2 regions of the Alteromonas australica genome follow, and region 1 is predicted to be linked to the other one. Evidence: predicted binding sites of a transcription regulator. Region 1 holds the regulator's gene; the other holds the start of a gene.
What was found. The regulator FNR, encoded in region 1, switches genes on or off when oxygen is low (the NO sensors DNR and NnrR bind a similar motif). The targets are predictions, from matches to a motif close to TTGATCTAGATCAA.
Positions count from the first base shown of each region.

Region 2: a site for FNR is predicted at 1,722-1,735, ahead of EP13_RS17355 (cytochrome ubiquinol oxidase subunit I). Genes of this name have one in related genera too.

Region 1 covers NZ_CP008849.1:2,268,573-2,273,164, reverse strand. Annotated here, with positions in the region: gene ttcA (tRNA 2-thiocytidine(32) synthetase TtcA) at 1-136, opposite strand, end outside; gene uspE (universal stress protein UspE) at 265-1,194, opposite strand; gene fnr (fumarate/nitrate reduction transcriptional regulator Fnr) at 1,293-2,036, opposite strand; gene EP13_RS09955 (sulfite exporter TauE/SafE family protein) at 2,089-2,745, opposite strand; gene ccoS (cbb3-type cytochrome oxidase assembly protein CcoS) at 2,732-2,947, opposite strand; gene EP13_RS09945 (heavy metal translocating P-type ATPase) at 2,953-4,592, opposite strand, start outside.
Region 2 covers NZ_CP008849.1:3,984,963-3,989,554, forward strand. Annotated here, with positions in the region: gene EP13_RS17355 (cytochrome ubiquinol oxidase subunit I) at 1-1,531, opposite strand, end outside; gene EP13_RS17360 (Tll0287-like domain-containing protein) at 1,822-2,406, opposite strand; gene EP13_RS17365 (sigma-54 interaction domain-containing protein) at 2,567-3,874, shown strand; gene EP13_RS17370 (hypothetical protein) at 3,998-4,369, shown strand; gene EP13_RS17375 (TonB-dependent receptor plug domain-containing protein) at 4,432-4,592, shown strand, end outside.

The DNA of each region.
Region 1 (4,592 bases):
GCTCAATCATACCGAAATCAGCAATGGCCTTACCCACGTTGCGACGTAAGCGTTTTTGAAGCTTATTTAGGTTGTATTTTTGTTTACTTTGCGATGGGCTATTAGCAACATCTGCACTGCTGATATTTGCACTCATAATAATACTGGCTTGGTTACTGCGAAAGCCGCCATTATACAACAAAGTCGACTTTATGAGCCATGCTAGTAAACACAATAACCCGCTTTAACGAAATTATTGCGCAATGTGCAGATAATGGGCTGTCGCTATTTTTTATTCGCTAACGGCGATACAAAACCATCAGGTTTTACGGCCAGCACGTCGCAATCTAGTTCGTCAATCACGTGTTCTGCCGTATTGCCAATTAGTGCTGCCGACAGTCCCACCCGCCCGACGGTGCCAATTATCACTAATTCCGCGTCAATATCTTTGGCTACCATGGGGATGACTTTTTCTGGTAAGCCTTCTTTTACATAGGTGTTTGCTGTGGTAATACCGTATTTTTTTGCATGGCCTGCCATTTCAGCTTGGTGATGATGTTTTACCGAGTTGTTGTAAGCGTCAGGGTCAAATTCAGGTACTTCTATCGCAATATTTAACGGTGTAGAAGGGTAACTGTTGACGAGATTGACATTGCCGTTCAGTAACTTTGCATAATCATTGGCAATCACAGTCAGTTTATCGTTCAATAGATTATGTTCGTCATCTTCAGAACCCACATTCACCGCAGCGATGATTTGGCCACCTTCTGGCCAATCATGCTCTTTTACTAATAGCACCGGGCTAGGGCACTTACGCAGTAAATGCCAGTCGGTTGGCGTAAAAATAACCGAGGCGAGATCATCGTGACGCTTAGTAGCTTTTACTACTAAATCAATATCGTTATCAATAACATGGTGAATCACTGCCTCAAAAGCGCGATTATTCCACTGAACCACAATGTCTATGTGGGAAAAGCCAAGTTGGCGTAAGTGTTCTGACAGCCAGCTTGCATGCTCTTTGGTAACGGCGTCTTTCATAGCCTCACGTTCATCCGGGCTTAACATGGTGGTCATATCATAGGATAAATCGTATACCACCAGCATAGCGGTGATCGTTGCGCCTGTTTTGTCAGATATTTCTTGAGCGCGACTGAGGGCGGGCTGGGTGTCTCTCTCCAGTTCTACAACAGCGAGAATGTGTTGATAATTAATCATAACCCCTCCGAACTTCATCGTTTGCGATAGTTATGATGTAAGTGTAATACCTATTTGTAAAAACGTAAGTTGTTTTAGATCAAAGCGATTACAAAATATCAGATACCTGTACAGGCAATCGTTGGTACAGTGACATTTTGTAGTTTACTGTCCAATGCGTCGAAATTGAGAATAGTGATAAGTTTGCCGTCTACGCGAATGATCGCTTCTTTTTGAAAGCGACTTAATAAACGGCTTATTGTCTCAATGGTTAACCCTAAATAGTTGCCTATTTCGTTTCTTGTCATCGTTAAATGAAACTCACGATGGGAGAACCCTCGCTCTTCAAAACGGCCAGAAAGATGCGCCAGAAAATATAACAACCTTTCTTCGGCAGAACGCTTATTGAGTAACATGATCATATCATGATCCTGCTTAATTTCAGCGCTCATAAAGCTCATGATCTGGCGGCGCAATTTGGGGAATTGCACCGACATTTCATCTAATGTTTCGTAGGGGAGTTCGCACACCATCGCGGTTTCAAGCGCTTGGGTATAGCTTTGATGCTTTTGGCTACGAAGGGCGTCAAAGCCGATGATGTCGCCAGGAAAATGAAAGCCGGTAATTTGCTCTTCACCATCAGCGTTAGTGACAAAGGATTTGAAAGAACCGGTGCGTACAGCAAATAACGAATGAAATACATCGCCATTTTTTACCAGCGCGTCGCCTTTATGCAGGGGCTTTTTTCGTTCAATAATGTCGTCTAGCGACTCAATTTCTGTTTTATTCAGCGCCACGGGTAAACATAAATGACTAAAACTGCAATTTTGGCAGTGAATTGAAAACTCGCTTCCTTTGCTCATAATAACCGCACCTAAACTGGTAAACTCTACGTAAATGTTACTACGATAGCGGCTAAAATGCGCGATAAATTAAATAAATTGCATATAAGGCCATACAAACCGCCAGTGTTTGTCGAAGTTTTGGCTGCTGGAAAGCAGACACAATGTAAGCCGCCCCCGTGCTTGCCGCGAGTAATGTAGGTAAAGTGCCCAAGCCAAACGCAAACATAATGGCAGCACCGTCCACCGCTGTCCCTGATGCTAATGCCCAAGTAAGGGTGGAATACACGAGTCCGCAAGGTAACCAGCCCCAAATAAAGCCGTACGGTAACGCATGCCAAGGGGTTTTAAAGGGGAGAAAGCGTTTGGAATAAGGTTGAATACGTTTAAATATGCCTTTCCCTAGGGCCTCAACATGGGTTAAGCCTGTCCACCATTTTCCCAAATAACAGGCTAAGGCCAACAGCATTAAAGCGCTGAGTAACGAAAGCACATAAGATGCGACAGGAATATAGTGGCGGGCAATTTGCCCCATGGCACCTGTGATTGTACCAGCTAAGGTGTAACTAGCTATACGACCAAGGTTGTAGGCGAGGGTAAAAGGAAACGCGGGCTTATGGCTAGGCGTAACCGAACGAAGCGCAGCGACAATACCACCGCACATGCCAACGCAGTGTACGCCCCCAGCAATACCGATGAGAAATGCTGACAACAGATTAATTTCTGTCATCGTTTTCCTGATTTTGTTGCACTTTTTTGCGTTCTTCAGCCAAGGCTTTTTCCTCTGGCGATAAATCATCATCAAATAAAATGCTGTAACCCTGGCGGTCTAAATCTTCAAATTGATTCGAGCGTACCGCCCAAAAAAAGATAACCACGGCCACTGCAACAATAATAATGGCGATAGGGATAAGAACGTAGATAATACTCATATTAATTATTTACTTAATAGTCGTGTTGAATTGGTTACTACGATAATACTGCTGAGAGACATACCCACAACGGCCATCCAGGGAGACAACACACCGGCAATGGCAAAGGGAAGAATCAAAATATTGTAACCTACAGACCACGCGATATTTTGTCTAATTTTACGTTTAACACTTAGGGCAACATTAAGTAGCTGTGGCACGGATAAAAGACTATCACCCAGCAAGATGACATCGGCTGCCGTTTTTGCCACATCGGTGGCGTTACCCACTGCAACAGCCACGTCTGCACTTGCAAGCACTGGCGCATCATTTATCCCGTCACCCATCATAAGGACTTTTTTGTTTTGCTGTTGAAGCTTTTGTACTTCTTCAAACTTTTGCTCCGGGGACAGGCCACCAAGGGCACGTTGAATAGGCAGGGTGTTAACAATATTATTCACGTTTTCTTGGGTGTCACCACTTAATACCATCAACTGATATTGGCTTAGCATATCTAATGTGGCTTGCGTGTCATCACGTAACTTGTCACTGACTAAAAACGCCGCTATTAGCGTCTTGCCAGACACCAGTAGCACGTTGGCAACGAACGGCAAATTGGCGGGGAGTGATACGCCACAATAGGAAGCAGATCCCATGGAAAATGCACTGCCATTCACGTTTCCGCTAATTCCGCCTCCTGGCGTGACTTCGAAGTCTGATACTTTGTGCTTAATCTTACCTGTAAATGCTTGTTGAATAGGGTGCTCTGAGCGCGCTTCAAGTGCTACGGCAATGTCCATCGCTGTGGTTTTATCTACACCCTCTGCAAACCACGCCGTCTGAATGGAAAACTTCCCTTGTGTAAGGGTGCCGGTTTTATCTAACGCAATGGTGTCAATGTCATTGAGTTGCTCAAGGGCATCAGCACGCTTTAGCAAAATGCCTTGTTTATTTAGCTTGGCCACCGCGCAAGTGAGTGCCGAGGGCGTGGCTAAACCGAGTGCACAAGGGCATGTGGCAACCAACACGGAAATGGTAATCCAGAAGGCATCTTCATTGCCCACAAATGTCCAAAACCCGTAGGTGGCTGCTGAGATTACCAATACGGCGCTTACAAAATATCGAGAGAACTTGTCTGCCAGCAACGCGGCTTTGGGTTTGGAGGCCATAGCGCTGGCCTGTAAACGGACAATTTGATTAACCAACGCATGTTTTAGGCTTTGTGTGACTTTAATGGTTAATGCGCCATCTTGGGCAACGGTACCACCGTAAACACTAGCAGTAGGGCGTTTATTCACCGGATTAAACTCGCCGGTGAGCATACTTTCGTCCACAGAAGCGGTGCCTTCCAGCACGATACCGTCTACCGGAATGGTCTCGCCAGCCTTTACAAAAACAATATCTTCTGGCCTTAATTGCTTGGCTAAACAATTCGAAAATGTGCCATCTGCATTCACTTTTGTTGCTGATACCGGAATATACTGCGTCATATTGGCAGAGATTTGGGCTGCCTTATGTCGGCTTCTGTGCTCAAAAAAACGGCTAAGCAGTAATAAGAAGATGAACATACAGATTGATTCGAAGAACACTTCGCCGGTTTCAAGCAAGGTGGCTCGTAGGCCGGCAATATAAGTACCAAATACGGCAAGGGTAACAGGCACGTCCA
Region 2 (4,592 bases), 1.7 Mb from region 1:
CAGTTTGGCTGTCGCTAGGGGGTACGGGGCCTTTCTTGGCAAATTTTTTCATTAAATAGAAGCCAATAATGAACATCATTGTGTAGAAAAGGGTGTAAGCAATTATGGTGGTCACCACATCGCTTACGGCTAGGTTAGAAACAGAGGTATGAACAGGCAGTACTTCGGCAATCGACCAAGGCTGACGACCATATTCCGCCACAAACCACCCTGCTTCACAGGCTATCCAAGGTAGCGGCAAGCCATACAACGCCGACTTTAATAGCCAGCGTGGCTGAGTAATCTTATGTTTAGTGCTGAAATAGAAAGCGCAAACAAACAAAGCAAGCATGATAAAGCCAGCCGCAACCATGATACGAAAACTCCAAAATAGGGGCGCTACAGGGGGAATGCTGTAGTCAACAGCTTGCTGAATTGCCGCTTCAGAAGGGGTAGCTACATTATCGGTAAAAGGCTCTAGCAGCATGGCATACCCTAAGCTGTCTTTATGCGCCTCGAAGGTGGCGACTTGTTGCTCAGATGCGGTTCCGCTGCGCACACTATCGAGCAATTCATAGGCTTTAATTCCCGCTAAAATTCGCGCTCTATTTTCTGCTTTTATTTCTTTTATTCCTTTCACTTCTTCGGTTAACGAGCGGGTGGCGATAATCCCCATCGCCCATGGAATTTGAACGGCATATTCCGTTTCCTGGGTTTCATCATTAGGCAAACCAAAGAGTGTAAAAGGCGCGGGCGCGGGATGTGTATCATATTCCGCTTCCACAGCAGCCAACTTCACTTGTTGGACATGGCCGAGTTCATATCCGCTTTCATCCCCTAACACAATGACGGAAAGCGTCGCGGCCAAGCCAAAACTTGCCGCAATGGCAAATGAGCGTCGTGCGAAGGCGATATGTTTATGATTGAGCAAGTAGTAACTGGAGATGGCGAGCACAAACATAGCACCGGTGACATAACCTGCTGATACCGTATGAACAAACTTAACTTGGGCTACAGGGTTAAATACCACTTCCGCAAAGCTTGTCATTTCCATTCGCATTGCTTCGAAGTTAAATTCAGCCCCAATGGGATACTGCATCCAGCCGTTAGCGATTAATATCCATAAGGCAGAGAAATTTGAACCAATGGCAACTAACCACGTTGCCATAAGGTGCTTTACCTTCGACATCTTGTCCCAGCCGAAGAAAAACAACCCCACAAAGGTAGACTCTAAGAAGAAGGCCATCAGCCCTTCAATGGCAAGCGGCGCACCAAAGATATCCCCCACATAGTGTGAGTAATACGACCAGTTCATACCGAACTGAAATTCCATGGTTAAGCCTGTTGCCACACCAATTGCGAAATTAATCCCAAACAACTTTCCCCAAAACTGCGTCATTTGTTTGTAAATCTCTTTGCCCGTCATCACATAGACAGACTCCATAATGGCAAGGAGAAAGCTTAGTCCTAGGGTTAGGGGTACGAATATAAAGTGGAACATTGCGGTTAACGCAAACTGCCACCGCGATAGTTCTACTAACGTATCGCTCATGGGTGATCTCCCTCATCTTTTAAGTGTGCTGGAAGCGCCCAATGTGGATGGGCGCAGTTTCTCTACAGAAGGGCGCAGAGCATTCTCTGTTCCAGTCTTGCAGTAAAAGTACATAAAATAGGTTTTTGCCCTAACTACAGGGATTTCCTACTGTGCGGGAGAATTATGGCATGCGCGGAAAAAGCGAATTTTGATCCAACGCAAGATAACCTTTACTAACTACGCCAAAATTGACAAACAAAGTGCCATATTTGACACAAGTCCCATTTTTATCCTTATACCCCTGTGTTCTAAGGCGTATATGTCAGGGTAAATGCTCCTCGTAACGTGCCAATATCGAACCCCATAGCTTCGTCCTCTGGATAGGCGTCATCAATTGCAGCCTGCACTCTTGGGGCTACAGACTGGCCATGGCATGCCGTGCATATTTCGTCAGTTTTTATGGCTTTCAAGTATCTAAATTCACCTGTCGCGCTATCATAATGGGAGGCTTCAAGTGGTCCATCAAATTGAGCCGATAATTGATTAGAAAACGCGATAAGTTGTTCTCGTTCCCAAGCATCAGGGGTATTGGCTGGGTTGCGTACCCGCAGGGCCGTGCGCCCAACAGTCCAACCATTACCACTAATGGCTTTAGCTATCGGCCCAGCCTCTAATTTACAAGCCTCAATCCCCTTGACCAAACCACCTTGACCAATAGCTTCTTGCAAACGCGCTTTTAATGCACCGCCTAAGGCTTTCGCATGCTGCCGCGCGACAAGGGTTCTCGCCTTTAAATCGCCCACGGATTCGCTTTCTATCGTTACATTGGACGCAAAAGCAAAAGTAGTACTTAGCGCAAATATACTTAAGGGTAAAATTAACGTTACTTTCATCACTTGATTTCCTCTCTTATTCACAGATATCGGCTATCGAGATTAGTTGCTAATGCAAGGCCCACTAAACCTCGCTATGGCAATCCACAACAATGTTTATGCCAATATGATAGTCTTTAATTAATAAAACGAGGCTAAACCAATGTAGGGCAGCAAAGGTATGAATATCTCCATCATTCAGGGAATGATCGATGCTATTGATAAACCCGCAATTTTCATCAACCAAGACTATGTAATAGAAGCCGTTAACAAGCCCTATAGAGATACCTATCCTGTTACCATTAAGCTGGGCTTCAGTACCTGCTACCAAGTCTCTCACCGCAATAGCAAACCATGCGATCTGTGTGGTGAAAACTGCCCAATGGAGCAAGCCAAAGAAACAGGGAAAACCGCCAGCGTGGTGCATGTTCACGCCACCAATGAAGGGCAAAATTACTGCGATATTCGTATGAAGCCTATCATTGATGGCGAAGGAGAACTCCTTGGTTACCTAGAGATACTCGACAAACTAGCTTACGCCTCAAACACCTCATCCGAAGGAAAGATGGTAGGCGAATCTGATGCGTTTAAGGCTATGTTGAGCAAAATCAACCGTGCTGCCAACTCAAATATTTCTGTGCTTTTACACGGCGAAACCGGTACGGGAAAGGAACTCGTCTCTCACGCACTTCATAGCAGTAGTCATCGCGCTGAAAAACCCTTTGTCGTCATTGAATGTACAGGCCTAACTGATGCGCTATTCGAATCTGAGTTATTCGGTCATGAAAAAGGCGCCTTTACCGGCGCAGTAAATAAAAAGAAAGGGTTGATAGAAACGGTTGAGGGCGGCACGCTATTTCTCGATGAGGTAGGTGATATCCCTCTTGCTATGCAAGTTAAACTCTTACGCTTACTAGAAACGCAAACATATCGGCCAGTAGGAAGTATAGCCATTAAAAAAGCAAATTTTCGCTTAATTTGCGCCAGCCACAAAGATTTATTGGAGCTTGTTAATGCTGGAAAATTTCGCCACGACCTATATTATCGAATAGCTGGGCTCTCGATTCATTTACCTCCATTACGTGAACGCAATAATGATATTGTTTTGCTAGCAAAACATATATTAAATACATTAGGCAGCGATAAAACCTTGTCCCAACCTACTTTAGCTGCACTTAAGAAGTATACATTCCCCGGCAACATAAGGGAGCTTAGAAACATAGTTGAGCAAGCAATTCTAATGGCTGATGATAGAATCATTGAGCCTAGCGATTTACCTGAATATGTCTGCGCATCGACACAGCAAACGGCTCACTTATCACCACAGGGAGAAAAAGACATAATGACGCTAGCGGAAGTCGAAGCACATTATTTGAAAGATAAAGTCGATGTCTACACCGGCAATACTGAAGACTTAGCCGATGCGTTAGGAATAAGTGTGCGAACGTTGTACAGAAAATTACAAGCATTAAAAATAAACGCTCCTTAGTGCAAAAAATTTACTAGCAAACACCTAATCTCTAACGCTATTATACGATGCTCATATTTTTGATAGTTTTAAAGGCTCGTTATTAAAACGCTTATCACCTTTTCTGTGTGTATGGTTCTACTAATGCAAAATGCATTGGCGATCGGGCTGTCTGCCTATTCGATGAACAAAGCACATGAACAAGTGGACGGTGGCCTGAGCGATATTGAGCTTATATGTACCGGCAAAACTATGCGTTATGTGTCCGTTAGCGCCTCTGAATTGGCCGGTGAATTCGTTTTTGTCAGCCCTGAATTAGTTAAAACGCCCCCTCAAAACATCGACTGTACCAATGGTACGCTAGCCGATTTACCCAGTTATACTTCCGTGAAATACGATTTACAGGTGAGTGTTCTCTTTCAGCGCTTCTATGCGCTTACTGAGTCACTCGTTCAGCGCCCCTATACCGCCTACCCTTACGCGGCTCCTATTGGCAGAGCACCGCCCCTTTCATAACTGCCACCTAGTATTTCGAGCAAGGCAACTTGCAACCTAATACCACTATAAATGGAAACGTTATGAAAAAAACACTGACAGCCTTGGCGGTTATCGCCCAAGGTGTTACCCAATGCGCCTTAGCACAAGAATCACAAGGCGAAATAATTACGGTTATCGGAAGCCCGCTTACCCAAGTAGACGCTGAGCGTATCAACACTTCATCAAATACCGATGCCGACTT